DNA from 3 places in the Stenotrophomonas sp. TWI587 genome. Region 1 is predicted to be linked to each of the others. Evidence: predicted binding sites of a transcription regulator. Region 1 holds the regulator's gene; each other region holds the start of a gene.
The links. The regulator HrcA, encoded in region 1, represses chaperone genes, less so after heat shock. The targets are predictions, from matches to a motif close to TTNGCACTCNNNNNNNNNGAGTGCNAA.
Positions count from the first base shown of each region.

Region 2: a site for HrcA is predicted at 1,484-1,510, ahead of ABE464_RS06205 (co-chaperone GroES). Genes of this name have one in related genera too.
Region 3: a site for HrcA is predicted at 2,048-2,074, ahead of rpoH (RNA polymerase sigma factor RpoH). Genes of this name have one in related genera too.

Region 1 covers NZ_JBDJMW010000001.1:280,999-284,274, reverse strand. Annotated here, with positions in the region: gene dnaK (molecular chaperone DnaK) at 1-593, opposite strand, end outside; gene grpE (nucleotide exchange factor GrpE) at 769-1,284, opposite strand; gene hrcA (heat-inducible transcriptional repressor HrcA) at 1,367-2,434, opposite strand; gene recN (DNA repair protein RecN) at 2,560-3,276, shown strand, end outside.
Region 2 covers NZ_JBDJMW010000003.1:123,353-126,628, forward strand. Annotated here, with positions in the region: gene ABE464_RS06200 (endonuclease) at 1-1,264, opposite strand, end outside; gene ABE464_RS06205 (co-chaperone GroES) at 1,558-1,845, shown strand; gene groL (chaperonin GroEL) at 1,945-3,276, shown strand, end outside.
Region 3 covers NZ_JBDJMW010000003.1:52,065-55,340, reverse strand. Annotated here, with positions in the region: gene purD (phosphoribosylamine--glycine ligase) at 1-1,054, shown strand, start outside; gene rpoH (RNA polymerase sigma factor RpoH) at 1,162-2,037, opposite strand; gene ABE464_RS05905 (TonB-dependent receptor) at 2,445-3,276, opposite strand, start outside.

The DNA.
Region 1 (3,276 bases):
CCCAGATCGTACACAACGATCTTGCGGTCACGGCCGTCACCCTTGTCCAGGCCATAGGCCAGGGCAGCAGCGGTCGGCTCGTTGATGATGCGCTTGACTTCCAGACCGGCGATGCGGCCTGCGTCCTTGGTGGCCTGGCGCTGGCTGTCGTTGAAGTAGGCCGGCACGGTGATCACAGCCTCGGTGACGGTCTCACCCAGGAACGCTTCGGCGGTCTTCTTCATCTTCTCCAGCACGCGGGCGGAGATTTCCTGCGGGGCCATCTTCTTGCCGTCGCTGGTCTGCACCCAGGCATCGCCATTGTCATGGGCCAGGATGCCGTACGGCACGTGCGCGATGTCCTTCTGGACTTCAGCGTCGGTGAACTTGCGGCCGATCAGGCGCTTGACGGCGTAGAAGGTGTTCTTGGGGTTGGTCACGGCCTGGCGCTTGGCCGAGGCGCCGACCAGGACTTCGCCGTCCTTGGTGTAGGCGACGATGGAGGGCGTGGTGCGATCGCCTTCCGCGTTTTCGATGACGCGGGCCTTGCCGCCGTCCATGATCGCCACACACGAGTTGGTGGTGCCGAGGTCGATACCAATGATCTTGCCCATGAGGGAGACTCCTGAAAGTTCTGGGTGCATCCGGCAGCTGCCGGGTTATGAATGGGATGTGTGGGACGCTGCGAACACTTTCAAGCCGTCCATCAAACACAGTGTCCGATGGCGACCCAACGCGTTCAGCGTCCGGTCGACGCGCCGGGCCATGCCCGGCTGAGCAACCCGTCGATCAGTCGCGGGCCACCACGACCAGCGCCGGCCGCAGCAGGCGGTCGTTGAGCAGGTAGCCCTTCTGGAACACCTGGACCACGCTGCCGGGCGCCGCGCCGGGCGCGTCGACCTGGCTGATGGCCTGGTGGTGGTCCGGATTGAAGGTCTGGCCGGTCGGGTCGAGCAGGGTCAGGCCATTGTCGGCGGCGACCTTGAGCAGCTGCTTGTAGGTCAGCTCGAGACCTTCGCGCAGCGGGCTCGGCTCACTGCCGGCGGCGTTGAGGCCAGCGTCGAGGCTGTCGAACACCGGCAGCAGCTCGCCGAGCAGCTTTTCATTGGCGAAGCGGCGCGCCTGTTCCACGTCGCGGGCAACGCGCTTGCGCTGGTTGTCCAGGTCGGCGCGCTCGCGCAGCGACTCCGAACGCAGCAAGGCCAGCTCGTTGTGCAGGCTGTCCAGCTGCTGCTGCAGGGACGGCTCCGCGGCCGGCTCACCGGCGGGATTCTGGGATGCGATATCTGACTGATCTTGGTTCATTTCCGGATCCTTGGCGGTGACTCTCCGCCTCCACCCACCCCTATGTGGGCGCGGCTACGGGATTCAAGAGTCCAGGCCCGCTTTATGCGCGATCGCGGGACAATCCGCCGCCAGCGGGGGACCCCAGCGCGGCCCCCAGCACCTGGGCGGTGGCCTCCACCAGCGGGATCATCCGGTCATAGGCCATCCGCTTGGGGCCAATCACCCCCAGCACGCCCAGCACCTGGCCATCGGCCGAGTACGGCGCGGTGACCAGCGAGACGCTCTCCAGCGGCATCACCCCGGTCTCCTCGCCGATGAAGATGCGCACCCCCGGGGCCTGGATGGTGCGTTCGAGCAGCTGCAGGATCTCGCGCTTGCTGGCGAACACATCAAAAAGCTCGCGCAGCCGCTCCAGATCGGACAGGTCCTGCACGCCCATCAGCCGGGTCTGCCCGGCCAGCACCATGTCATCGGCCGGCGGCACCATCGCCTGCTCGGCCAGTTCGATGCTGTGCGCCAGCAGCTGCTCCATTTCCGACTGCGCATCGCGCAGCTCCAGCAGCAGCCGGGCCCGGATCTCGGCCAGCGGTCGCCCGGCGCAGTTCGCATTGAGGTAGTTGGCGACCTGCTCCAGCTCCCCGGGGTTGAACCCGCGGCGCGGCTCGATCACCCGGTTCTGGACCTCGTTGTCGGCAAACACCAGGATCGCCAGCACCCGGCGCGCGTCCAGCGCCACGAAATCGATATGCCGGAACGCGAACTGCTCCCGGCGCGGGGCACTGACCACCCCCACGAAATGGCTCATCGCCGAGAGCAGCTCCGAGGCGCTGCCGAGCAGGGCCTGGGTGCCGGTGCCGGTGGCCAGCTCGGTGCGCAGGCGGCTGAGCTCGCCCTCGCCCGGCGGCTGCATCTTGACCAGGCTGTCCACGAACACCCGGTAGCCGTGCGCGGTCGGCACCCGGCCGGCGGAGGTATGCGGCGAGCTGAGCAGCCCCAGGTCTTCCAGATCGCCCAGGATGTTGCGGATCGTGGCCGGGCTGACATCCAGGCCGGCATGGCGGGCAAGCGTCTGCGAGCCGACCGGTTCGCCATCCTGGATGTGGCGCGCGATCAGCGTCCGCAGCAGATGGCGGGCGCGCGGGGCGAGATGGGACGCGGAAGGATGCATGGAATCAGCCTGTGAGACGCCCACTTAGATAATGGCTGCACGGGGCGTTGGCAAGTCATTGGAGACGCCCCCCGCCCATGCTAGCTTGCGCGGCTTGGAGACGCCCCTCGTGTACAACGTAGACCATGCTTAGACATCTATCGATCAAGGATTTCGCGGTCGTCCGCGCCACCGAGCTGGAATTCGGCGCCGGCATGACCGTGGTCTCAGGTGAAACCGGCGCGGGCAAGTCGCTGATGGTGGACGCGCTGGGCTTTTTGTCCGGGCTGCGCGCCGACAGCGGCGTGGTCCGCCACGGTGCCGCACGCGCCGAGCTCTCGGCCGAATTCGCGCCGCTGGCCGACGCCCCGGCCCGCCAGTGGCTGCGCGACAACGAGCTGGACGACGAAGAACAGTGCCAGTTGCGACGGGTGATCCGCGCCGACGGTGGCTCGCGCGCCTTCATCAACGGCCGCCCGGTGACGCTGACCCAGCTGACCGAGCTGGCCAGCATGCTGGTCGAAATCCACGGGCAGCACGAACAGCAGGCCCTGCTCTCACGCCCCTCGCAGCTCTCGCTGCTGGACGCCTTCGCCCGCAACGACGCCGAGCGCGCCCAGGTCCGCCAGACCGCGGCACGCTGGCAAGCGCTGGTCGATGAAGCCGAGGCGCTCTCGCGCCAAGGCGACGTGAGCGACCGGATCGGCTACCTGGAACACCAGCTCAGCGAGCTCAAGCGCGAGGATCTGGACCCGGCCTCGATCGCCACTCTGGGCAGCAGCCACCGCCGCCAGGCCCACGCCAGCGCGCTGATCGGCGCCTGCGACGTGGCGGTCAGCCGCCTCAATGGCGACGACGAGGTC
Region 2 (3,276 bases), on a different contig from region 1:
ACAGCATGTGGGTGTCGGTGTAGGGCGCATACGGCAGGCCCTTGTCGCCGGTGGTGCTGGCAAAGCCCAGCGAGTTCGGCCAGGTGTGCTCGCGGTTGTAGGTCAGCCCGCTGCCGGTGCCCGCGCGGCCGCTGACCTTGGTGTAGCTGCGGTTGCGGTAGGCATCGAGAATCTTGCCGCTGTTGTTGGGATCCTCGTCGGCGATCTCCAGGATGGTCCAGGTGCTGGTGCCCGAGCCGCTGTAGGGGTAGGCGGTGTGCCCCTTGATGGTCTCGTGCAGCGAGCAGCGCAACTGGCTGGGGGTGGAGGTATTGACCCGGGCGTAGTACTCGCCGGGAGTGCCAGGGTTGCCCGGATCGGGCGTGCTGGCGGTGGCCACGGTGAAGGCGATGCGCGTATCGGCGGCCGGGCGTGCGCCCTGGGCATCCTTCACGCGGGTGGCGCGGATGTCGAAGCGGCAGGCTTCCCCCGCCACCAGCGCGATGTTGGTGGCCAGCGTGAAGCGGGTGCCGGTGGTCGGGTGGCTCAGTGCCACCGTGCCGGACTGCCCACAGCTGAGCGCGAACGCGCCGCTGGACAGGGTGACCGGCTCACTGAACGTGACGCTCAGGTCGGCGGCGGCCGGGAAGGTGCTGGCGCCCTGCTCGGGCGTGGTGGCGGTAACCGAGGGCGCCGTATTCGGGCCGGTCGGGCCGCCGCCGCTGAAGGTCTGGCCAGTATTGCAGGCGCCGAAGGTCTGCGGGGCCGATTCGGCCCAGGTGAAATGGGCGTACTGGCTGCCGCTGCCGGTCAGCTGCAGGGAGGTGCCCGGGGCGGTGCTGTTGGTCTCGCTGACCGGAATGTTCTGGCTGGTCAGGCCCGCGGCGGGGCCGCCGGCGGCCGTGATGGTGCCCTCATAGCTGAGGAACTGGACCACCTTGCCGGTGGGATCGACCACCGCGATGCCGTCGTTGGGACCGTTCTGGATCCCGTTGGTCGGGTAGCTGACCGTGGCCAGCCGGGCGCCGCCGCAACTCGCTGTGGCCGCCGGGACCGCGTTGTTGGCGTAGACCGTGGCGGCCGAGGGAGTGCTGCCGTTGTAGAGATAGAGCCGGTAGCCGGACAGATCTTCACCGGCGGTGGCGACCACTTCGATCGCCTCGCCGACGTCCCCGGCCGGGGTGCTGTCGTCGTAATGCAGTTCATTGATGAATACATCGGCCCGGGCCGGGCTGGTGGCCAGCACCAGCAGGCAGGCCAGGGACAGCGGCGTCAGCAACCTCATCTACGGCTCCTTGTGATTGGTCAGTGCCGCTCGAATCTACGCACTCCAGATGACACATCCGTAGGTCTGTCGGATTCGACCTTTCGCATTGAGAACTGCGTCAAACATTCACATCCAGGCCGGGGTCGGCGAAAAAATCCGGCCGACTGCCCTTGAAAGGGGAGGGGCCAGCACCATCTCTGCTCTGTCCCGCACCGTCGGGTTTTTTCGTGAGCGTGGCTGGCAGTCGCCCTGTGCGAGTGCTAACATCGCCAGACTTTCCTAGACCAATCAACAACTTAAAAGGGTCTCACATGAGCATCAAGCCGCTTCATGACCGCGTCGTAGTCAAGCCGATCGAAGCCGACGAAATCTCGTCCGGCGGCATCGTGATTCCGGATTCCGCCAAGGAAAAGTCGACCAAGGGTGAAGTCGTGGCCGTCGGCCCGGGCAAGCCCCTGGACAACGGCAGCGTGCGCGCGCCGTCGCTGAAGGTCGGTGACAAGGTCATCTACGGCCAGTACGCCGGCAGCAGCTACAAGTCCGAAGGCGTCGAGTTCAAGGTTCTGCGCGAAGACGACATCCTCGCCATCGTCGGCTGAGTGGGCCGCGCCGGGCCTTGCCCGGTGCTGCCGGATGTTGCTTCGTTCCGTCATTCATGAAGCCGGGCATCGCCCGGCTCTACAAAAAAGGTAATCGCAATGGCTGCCAAAGATATTCGTTTCGGTGAAGACGCCCGCGCCCGCATGGTTCGCGGCGTCAACGTTCTCGCCAATGCCGTCAAGGCTACCCTGGGCCCGAAGGGCCGCAACGTCGTGCTCGAAAAGAGCTTCGGCGCGCCGACCATCACCAAGGACGGCGTGTCTGTCGCCAAGGAAATCGAACTGGCTGACAAGTTCGAGAACATGGGCGCGCAGATGGTGAAGGAAGTTGCGTCGCGCACCAACGATGACGCCGGCGACGGCACCACCACCGCCACCGTGCTGGCCCAGGCCCTGATCCGCGAAGGCGCCAAGGCCGTCGCTGCCGGCATGAACCCGATGGACCTCAAGCGCGGTATCGACAAGGCCGTGATCGCCGCCGTCGCCGAGCTGAAGAACATCTCCAAGCCGACCGCTGACGACAAGGCGATTGCCCAGGTCGGTACGATCTCGGCCAACTCGGACGAGTCGATCGGCAACATCATCGCCGAAGCGATGCGCCGCGTGACCAAGGAAGGCGTCATCACCGTTGAAGAAGGCTCGGGCCTGGACAACGAGCTGGACGTCGTGGAAGGCATGCAGTTCGACCGTGGCTACCTGTCCCCGTACTTCATCAACAACCAGCAGTCGCAGACCGCTGACCTGGACGATCCGTACGTGCTGCTGCACGACAAGAAGATCTCCAACGTGCGCGACCTGCTGCCCGTGCTGGAAGGCGTCGCCAAGGCCGGCAAGCCGCTGCTGATCATCGCTGAAGACATCGAAGGCGAAGCGCTGGCCACCCTGGTGGTCAACACCATCCGTGGCATCGTGAAGGTCGTGGCCGTCAAGGCACCGGGCTTCGGCGATCGTCGCAAGGCGATGCTGGAAGACATGGCCGTGCTGACCGGCGGCACCGTGATCTCCGAGGAAATCGGTCTGTCGCTGGAAAAGGCGACGATCAAGGACCTGGGCCGCGCCAAGAAGGTGCAGGTCTCCAAGGAAAACACCACGATCATCGATGGCGCCGGCGAGAAGGCCAACATCGAAGCGCGTGTCACCCAGATCAAGACCCAGATCGAAGACACCTCCTCGGATTACGACCGCGAAAAGCTGCAGGAACGCGTGGCCAAGCTGGCCGGCGGCGTTGCCGTGATCAAGGTCGGTGCCTCGACCGAAATCGAAATGAAGGAAAAGAAGGATCGCGTCGACGACGCCCTGCACGCGACCCGTGCAGCCGTTGAAGAAGGCGTGGTCCCGGGCGGCGGCGTTGCGCTGGTCCGTGCGGTCACCGCGCTGAGCGGCCTGAAGGGTGCCAACGAAGACCAGAATCACGGCATCCAGATCGCCCTG
Region 3 (3,276 bases), on a different contig from region 1:
CGGTGTGGTCGACCGCTTCCGCGCCGCCGGGCACCGCATCTTCGGACCCACCGCCGCCGCCGCGCAGCTGGAAGGCAGCAAGGCGTATGCGAAGGACTTCCTGGCTCGCCACAACATTCCGACCGCGTTCTACGCAGTGCACACCGAGGTCGAGCCGGCGCTGGCCTACCTGCGCGACAAGGGCGCCCCGATCGTGGTCAAGGCCGATGGCCTGGCCGCCGGCAAGGGCGTGATCGTGGCGATGACCCTCACCGAGGCCGAGGATGCGGTGCGCGACATGCTCTCCGGCAATGCCTTCGGCGACGCCGGCGCACGCGTGGTGATCGAAGAATTCCTGGACGGCGAAGAAGCCAGCTTCATCTCGATGGTGGACGGTAAGACGGCACTGCCAATGGCGACGTCGCAGGACCACAAGCGCGTCGGCGACGGTGACACCGGCCCGAACACCGGCGGCATGGGCGCGTATTCGCCGGCCCCGGTGGTGACCGACGACGTGCATGCGCGCGTGATGCGCGAGGTGGTCAACCCGACCGTGCAGGGCATGATCGCCGACGGCATTCCGTTCACCGGCTTCCTCTATGCTGGCCTGATGATCGATGCCAGCGGCGCGCCGAAGGTGATCGAGTTCAACGTGCGCTTTGGCGACCCGGAAACCCAGCCGGTGATGCTGCGCCTGCAGTCGGATCTGGTGGATCTGGTCGAAGCGGCGATCGACGAGCGCCTGGACACGGTGGACGCCCAGTGGGATCCGCGCCCGTCGCTGGGCGTGGTGATGGCGGCCTCACCGTATCCGGAGACGCCGATCACCGGCGATGTGATCCATGGCTTGGAGGCGGTCGCCGCGACGGCCAAGGTGTTCCATGCCGGCACCACGCTCGACGCGCAGGGCCAGGTGCTCAGCGCCGGTGGCCGCGTGCTGTGCGTGGCGGCGTTGGGTGGCACGGTGGGCGAAGCACAGCGCAACGCTTACGCCGGCGTCGGTGCGATCCACTGGGCCCATGAGTTCCACCGCCGCGATATCGGCTGGCGGGCGATTGCGCGCGAGCAGGGCTGACCTGGCACGGTGGGGCCACGCCCCATCAAAGCGCTGCTCTGAGCGCCAGAACGCAAAAAGGCCCGGCATCAGCCGGGCCTTTTTGCGCAATCACGCTACTCACCGCATTACGCAGTAAACAGCGCCTTCATCTTCTTCAGCGCGTTCGCCTCGACCTGGCGGATGCGCTCTGCAGAGACGCCGTACTCATCGGCCAGCTCCTGCAGCGTCACCTTGCTGTCCGCATCCAACCAGCGACGGCGGATGATGTCGCGCGAACGCGCATCCAGTTCGGCCATGCCTTCGCGCAGCAACTGCAGCTGATTGTCTTCGCTGTCCATCCGCTCATAGGCCATCGAAGGATCTTCTTCGTTGGCCCGCAGGTAGGCAGCCGGCGACGGCGGCGCATGATCGTCATCGTCATCGCTGGAGAGATCGAAACCGATATCGCGACCGGAAAGGCGCGACTCCATCTCGAGCACTTCACGCTCGGACACGTTCAGGTCCTTGGCCACCGCGCTGACTTCGGCCGCGTTCATCCAGCCCAGGCGGGTCTTGGACTTGCGCAGGTTGAAGAACAGCTTGCGCTGCGCCTTGGTCGTGGCGACCTTGACGATGCGCCAGTTCTTTAGGATGAACTCGTGCATTTCCGCACGGATCCAATGCACCGCGAACGACACCAGGCGAACGCCCATGTCCGGGTCGAAGCGCTTCACCGCCTTCATCAGGCCGATGTTGCCTTCCTGGATCAGGTCGCCCAGCGCCAGGCCGTAGCCGTTGTAGCCGCGGGCGACGTGCACCACGAAGCGCAGGTGGGAATGGACCAGCTCGCGCGCGGCGTCCAGATCCAGCTCGTCGCGGAAGCGGCGGGCCAGGTCCTGCTCGTCATCGACCGACAGCACCGGGATCTGGTGCACGGCACCGATGTAGGCGTCCAGCGAACCGAGCGCACTGGGAATCGGGAGATTGTTTGCCACAAGGGCAGTAGAGGTGTTCTGGCTCATAGCACTCATCTTAGCAGTCCCGGAATTGGACTGCTAAAGGGGAAAGAAGTTCCAGCGTTCTGTTCATGGGACGCTGGCACCGAAGACACCCCTAACGTACCGCGAAATGATGACAGTGGCGAGAGGCTGGAAACAAACCGTCAACTCCCATTAAATCAATAGGATAGATGGATGAATTGGGCGCTGGCGCGTGTTTTCTGGCTGAACAGGCTGCCCAGAAGCGCCCATTCAGCCCGGAAAGGTTGTCGGCAGTTCAGCCAGGCATGGCTTGGCTACCCCCTGCGCCCTCCACCCACCGAAGCCCAGCGCCAATACCGCAATCCCCGGTAGTGCCACGCCATGCGTGGCAGCCCGAACTCACCGGAGCCCATTCCACGCCATGCGTGCCAGGCCCGAACCACCGAAGCCTAGTAATACCCGGCCATATTCAGGAAGAACCCCTTCTGGTCGTACTTCAGCTCGGTCATGTCATCGCTGAACTCGGTGAAGTTGTAGCCCACCCCAACCTTGAAGTTCTCCCCCACCCGGCGGTCCACGCCCACCAGCCAGCCCTTGCGCACGCCCCCGTCGCGCACCTTCAACCAGCGGTGCTCGGCCAAGCCCTCCCACTCGCCGAACAGGCGATAGCGCAACTGCAAGGCAGCGAAGTCGGCACGGCTGTCCAACCAGGCCCCCTCACCGCGGCCGGTGCGGTAATCCCCCCAGCGCGAGGCCAGCTTGCCGGCCACTTCCCAGCGCGCGCCGAGCTGCCGGATTCCTTCGAGCGAAAGGATCTGCGAGCGCTGGTCGTACAGGTTGCCGCCCTCCTGCCCGAGCGAGGCCACGTCGTAGAGATAGGTGAACTTGCCGAAACCGGCCCAGCGCGTGTTGTCGTGCGGGCGCCAGGCGAAGCCCATGTTGGTCTCCACCAGCTTGGCGTCGGCCAGGCGGTCGATGCGGTCTTCGGTGTCGGCGTAGTTGGCGCGCAACGCAAACCGCCAGTCTTCGTTGAGCTTGTACAGCAGGCGGTTGGTGGTCACCCACTGCTCGCGCTGCTCGGCACCGCTGTCGCGGCGGTACTCCAGCTTGCTGTTCCACTGCGCCACCGCATCGGTGCGCCCGCCACTGACGCTGTAGGCCCGGCGGTCGACGCGGCCGAGGGTGGAATCCAGCTCGCCGTCCATGATCGTGAAGCCGAGGTTCCAGCCCTGCGCGGGATAGAAATCCATGCCGAAGGTATGCACGATGCCGGCGCTGTCC